Pseudoxanthobacter soli DSM 19599: one gene and its partner. The protein of the gene in region 1 interacts with the protein of each later gene in a pairwise test. Links are inferred from orthologs where the notes say so. Each region holds a gene or a part of one and is shown in the gene's direction. Other genes may lie near its edges.

What was found. The genes of interacting proteins can lie anywhere in the genome.
Region 2: the proteins of BUF17_RS06105 (region 1) and BUF17_RS12090 interact in binary tests that used the Escherichia coli proteins (3 or more experiments, as listed by UniProt). The link is inferred for Pseudoxanthobacter soli DSM 19599 from one-to-one orthologs.

What each region holds. Positions count from the first base shown.
Region 1 is NZ_FRXO01000002.1:373,221-376,341, reverse strand. Bases 116-2,980 are described here. They hold BUF17_RS06105 (YbgC/FadM family acyl-CoA thioesterase), read left to right. Parts: upstream 116-1,213; coding sequence 1,214-1,747; downstream 1,748-2,980. Other genes in these bases: BUF17_RS06100 (acyltransferase family protein), read right to left, coding at 1,744-2,811; BUF17_RS06110 (CobW family GTP-binding protein), read right to left, coding at 116-1,028. In the rest of the region: more of BUF17_RS06110, read right to left, coding at 1-115.
Region 2 is NZ_FRXO01000004.1:429,304-432,033, reverse strand. It holds BUF17_RS12090 (acyl carrier protein), read left to right. Parts: upstream 1-1,112; coding sequence 1,113-1,349; downstream 1,350-2,730. Other genes in the region: fabF (beta-ketoacyl-ACP synthase II), read left to right, coding at 1,436-2,701; fabG (3-oxoacyl-[acyl-carrier-protein] reductase), read left to right, coding at 104-844. UniProt on the Escherichia coli protein: Carrier of the growing fatty acid chain in fatty acid biosynthesis.

The sequences.
Region 1 (3,121 bases):
TGGCGCTTTTCGCCGGGTGCCCACTGACGCTGGTGGTCGCCCTCGATGATCATGTGGACGCCCTGGATGACGTAGCGCTGCGGGTCGCCGGAGAACGACAGGATGCCCTTGAGACGCAGGATGTTCGGCCCCTGCTCCTGGGTCACCTTCTGGATCCACGGGAAGAACGTGGTCACGTCGAGATCGCCGGCCGAAAGCGAAACGCTCGAGATGCCCGCCGCCTCGACATGGTCGTGGTGGTGATGATGGTGATCATGATCATGATCATGATCATGATCGTGGTGATGATGGTCGTGGTCGCAATCGGGACCGCAGGTGTGATCGTGGTCGTGCCCGGCCTCTTCCAGGAAATGCGGATCGAGGCTCAGGATGCGGTCGAGGTCGAACGAGCCGCGGTCGAGCACCGCACTGAGCGGCAGCGCGCAGCGTTCCGTCCGGTGGATGGTCGCGAACGGGTTGATGGCGCGGATGCGGGCCTCGATCGCCGCGAGTTCTTCCGGCGTGACGAGGTCGGACTTGTTGAGGACGACGATGTCCGCGAACGCGATCTGCCCTGCGGCTTCGGCGGTGTCGGCGAGGCGCAGCGCGAGGTGCTTGGCATCCGCGACGGCGACGACCGAATCGAGCGCGGCGGCGGCGCGAACGGTGTCGTCCATGAAGAAAGTCTGCGCGACAGGGGCCGGGTCGGCGAGGCCGGTCGTCTCCACCAGAATGGCGTCGAACGCGCCGCGGCGCTTCAGGAGGTTCTCGACGGTGCGGATGAGGTCGCCGCGAACGGTGCAACAGATGCACCCGTTGTTCATCTCGAACACTTCCTCGTCGGTGTCGACGAGCAGGTCCGCATCGATGCCGATCTCACCGAACTCGTTGACGATGACCGCGTAGCGCTTGCCATGGTCCTCGGTGAGAATGCGGTTCAGGAGCGTGGTCTTGCCGGCGCCGAGGAAGCCGGTCAGCACGGTCACCGGGATGCGGGCATCGGGAGCGGAGGCCGACACGGTGGCGTTCGACGTGGAGGCGTTCGACATGGGGTCGTTCCTTGGATGCGAACGAAGTCGTAAACGTTCGGACGATGTCGCGGGGGATTCGAGCCTGGCAGGGGCGGGCCGCATCCCGTATGGGCATCTCAAATAGTCTTTGCGAGGCGGCGGGGGAAGATGCCGGTGCCTCATAATGTCCCCCCGCCCTCGCGCGGACGCCGGCGGAGTACACCATGACAGAGCAGTCCGGTCCCGATCGCGATCCGCATGCCGGTCACGGACCGGGGGCCGGGTACGGCATCGCGGGCAGCCTTGCCGCCGGCGGTCACCGGCTGCCGGTGCGCATCTATTACGAGGACACCGACTTTTCCGGCATCGTCTACCACGCGAGCTATCTGCGGTTCCTGGAGCGGGGACGGACCGACTTCCTGCGCCTCATGGGCATCGGCCATCGAGAACTCGCGGATGGGCGGCACGGCGAGCCGCTGGCGTTCGCCGTGCGGGCCATGACGCTCGATTTCCTTGCTCCGGCGCGGATCGACGACGTGGTCGTGGTCGAGACGGCATTCAGGTCCGTGGGCGGTGCCCGGCTCGTGCTCGCCCAGAGAATCGTCGTCGGGGAGGGCGCCGGCGGTGGAGCGGGCCGCGTTCTGGTCGAGGCCGAGGTGACCGTCGTCGTCATCAGTCCCGAGGGCAAGCCGCGGCGGCTTCCTGCGGCGCTGAGATCCCGCCTCGGCGGTGCCGGTGCACCGCCGGAGGCGCCTTAGTCGCGCACGCCGCCGAGCGCCGCCTCGCGTCCTGCGGGTCGCTGCTTCCACCAGCGCATCAGCCGGTTGTGGACCGGCTTCTCGAACGCCTCGTAGACGACGAGCGAGCCGGCCACGCTGCCCACGACGATGAGCACGCCATAGAGCCAGTCCGGCACAAGCGCCTCGAAGCCGGGGATGCGCATCACCATCGCGCGCACCGCGAGGATGGCGAACAGGTGCGTGATGTAGAGCGAGTATGAGGCGTTGCCGAGATAGACGAACAGGCGGGTCACGCTCCCCTTCGCCTCGATGGGCGGTCCCAGCACGGCCGCCGCGACCAGGATCGCGGCCGGGATGCCCCAGTGCAGCACCCGCTCCGCGCCGGTCGGCGTCACCTGCCACGACAGCAGGCCCGCCGCGACGAAGGACGCGGCCACGAGCGCGATCCGCGGCAGGCGGCCGAGTTTCACCCCGTGGCGCCACATCAGCGCGATCCACATGCCGAACGCGAATTCCAGTACGATGGGCTCGAACCAGGTCGAGAACGGCGGCGGCAGCGAGACCGCCCGGTCGAGGACGACGAGGGCGACGAGCAACGCCGTGACGGCGCTCACCGCATAGAGGCGCGGCAGCACCAGCGCGCAGGCGAACAGGACGTAGAACAGCATCTCGTAGTTCAGCGTCCAGCCGACGGTGATGATCGGCCCGAGGGTGCCGTCCTGGGGAACGAACAGCAGGGAATGGGCGAGGCTCGACCACGTCACCAGCTCTGTGCTGCGCGAGAACGCCAGAATGGCGGCTGCGAAAGCCAAAGTGGCGGTCCAGTAGAGCGGCACGATGCGCATCAGGCGGCGGGCGAGGAAGTCCCCGATCGCTCCCGGTCGCTCGAACATGCGCTGCGACGACACCACCATGATGAAGCCGGAGATGACGAAGAAGATGTCGACGCCGAAACCGCCATATTCGATGCGCGGATAGGCCGGATCGACGACGCCGGTGCGGTTCACGACCGAGATGTAGGCGTGCAGCACGACGATGAGCAACGCGGCGATCGCCCGGAGAATCTGGATCGAAACGAGCATAGCCGTGGCCCTGCATGAATCGCCGCGGCGGGGCGGTCGTGATTCGCCATCTACGGTGAAATGCAGCGGAGCCGCAAGGAAACACTGCGTTCGGGTCGCCGGCAGTGGCATCGGAAGCACAGGCGCCCATTGCACATGCGATTTCGACGCAAGATCCAATTTTCGACACGATTGACGGGAAACACAGACCTCGATTCTTTAGGCGCGGATCCGACTCGTGCCGCGTCAGGGTGCCGACGCGGCGGGTCAGGTCCGAAACGGTGCCGAAGACCGTTCGGGGTCGCCGCCCACCACACTCGTTCTTGTTCAC
Region 2 (2,730 bases), on another replicon or contig:
TCGCCCGATTGCCGCATCGGCGGCGGGCTTGGGCTCGTCGCACGCGGACTGGATAGACAGGGCGGAGCCGGGGGCTTCGTCCGGATTCCCGAAAGGGCCGTGAATGTTCGATCTTACTGGGCGCGCCGCCCTCGTGACCGGCGCCAGCGGCGGCATCGGCGCGGCGATCGCGCGGGCGCTTCATGCGAACGGGGCGACCGTTGCGCTCTCCGGCACGCGCCGCGAGCGGCTTGATGCGCTTGCGTCCGAGCTTGGCGGCGACCGGACCCACGTTCTGACCGCCGATCTGGGTGACCGCGAGGCCGTGGACGCCCTGGTGCCCGCCGCCGAAGCGGCCATGGGCGGGCTGGACATTCTCGTCAACAATGCGGGCATCACCCGTGACAACCTCTTCATGCGCATGAAGGACGACGAGTGGGACAAGGTCATCGAGGTGAACCTCACCTCGGCCTTCCGCCTCTCCCGTGCTGCTCTGAAGGGAATGATGCGGCGTCGTTATGGCCGCATCATCGGCATCACATCCGTGGTCGGCGTCACCGGCAATGCCGGCCAGGGCAACTATGCCGCGGCGAAAGCGGGCATGATCGGCATGTCCAAGTCGCTTGCCAAGGAAGTGGCGAGCCGGAACATCACCGTGAACACGGTGGCGCCCGGCTTCATCGAGACCGCGATGACCGACGTGCTGAAACCCGAGCAGCGCGACGCCATCCTGGGGGCGGTGCCTGCCGGCCGGCTTGGTTCGGGCGACGACATCGCCGCTGCGGTGCTCTATCTTGCCTCCAGCGAGGCAGGTTACGTCACGGGCCAGACCTTGCACGTCAATGGCGGCATGGCCATGGTCTGAAGACGGGGTTTTGCCAGTGATTCCGCGCGTGTGGACTTCTGGCCAAGCCCAATAAAGTGTGTTACCTACCGCCGGCCGGACGATACGGCAGAACGTCGTAACCGGAGGACAAGACTTGTATGGGTGGTAACCCGGTTTTGTCCTGGACCTTTAAACCTTCGGCTTTCAACGTCTTTCGTTTGGAAAGTCATCAGTAAGCAAGAAGTTTTCGGGGCTCGCGCGGTTTTCCGTCAACGGTTTCCCTAGCAAGATATCAAGGAAGGCGAGAATGAGCGACATCGCTGAGCGTGTGAAGAAGATCGTGATCGAGCATCTCGGCGTCGAAGCCGACAAGGTCACCGACAACGCGAGCTTCATCGACGATCTCGGCGCCGACAGCCTGGACACCGTCGAGCTCGTCATGGCCTTCGAAGAAGAGTTCGGTGTCGAAATTCCGGACGATGCCGCCGAGACGATCCTGACCGTCGGCGACGCCGTGAAGTTCCTGGAAAAGGCGGCCGGCTGACCGGCAACAAGGCGAGGCGGCGGCATCCGGACGCTCTGGCGTCCGGCCACTACCGCTCGATCCATTGCGACCGATCGGGACGTTCGATGAGACGTGTAGTGATTACCGGCCTTGGGATGGTCACGCCGCTTGGGTGCGGCGTGGACGTGTCTTGGTCCAGATTGATCGAAGGCAAGAGCGGGGCCAACGCCATCGAGTCGTTCGAGGTGTCCGATCTTGCCTGCAGGATTGCGGCGCAGATTCCCCGCGGGGATGGAAGCGACGGCACCTACAATCCCGACGACTGGATGGAGCCCAAGGAAAGCCGCAAGGTCGACGAGTTCATCGTGTTCGCGGTGGCGGCGGCCGAGCAGGCGATCCGTGATGCCGGGTGGTCGCCCAAGTCCTACGAGGAGCAGATCCGCTCCGGCGTGCTGATCGGCTCCGGTATCGGCGGTCTGATCGGTATCGAGGACGCGGCGATCACGCTGAAGGAGCGTGGTCCGCGCCGCATCTCGCCGTTCTTCATCCCCGGACGGTTGATCAATCTCGCCTCCGGCTACGTCTCGATCCGCCACGGCCTCAAGGGCCCGAATCATGCGGTCGTGACGGCCTGTTCGACCGGCGCCCATGCCATCGGCGATGCGGCGCGGCTGATCATGCTGGATGACGCCGACGTGATGGTTGCCGGCGGTGCCGAATCGCCGATCGGGCGGCTTGCGCTCGCCGGCTTCGCGGCCTGCAGGGCGCTTTCCACCGGTTTCAACGACCGGCCGGAACAGGCCTCCCGCCCATATGACCGCGACCGTGACGGCTTCGTCATGGGCGAGGGCGCGGGCGTGGTGGTCCTCGAGGAACTCGGGCACGCCATCCGGCGCGGCGCGAGGATCTACGGCGAGGTCATCGGCTACGGCATGTCCGGCGATGCCTATCATATCACCGCTCCCTCCGAGGATGGTGATGGCGCCTATCGCTGCATGACGGCGGCTCTCAAGCGCGCCGGAATCGCGCCCGAGGAAATTGACTATATCAACGCCCACGGGACCTCGACGCCGATGGGCGACGAGATCGAACTCGGCGCCGTGCACCGCGTCGTGGGACAGTCGGCGGACCGGCTGACGATGTCGTCGACGAAATCGGCCACCGGGCATCTGCTCGGTGCCGCGGGTGCGATCGAGGCGATCTTCTCGGTTCTGGCGATGCGCGACAGCATCGCGCCGCCGACGATCAACCTGGACAACCCCTCTGTGCAGACGTCCATCGACCTCGTGCCGAACAAGGCCAAGGAGATGCCGATCCGCACCGTGCTCTCGAACTCCTTCGGGTTCGGCGGCACCAACGCCTCGATCATTCTGCGCCAGTTCGAGGCCTGACCGCGGGGCGCCGCGTCGAGCCCGGCGCG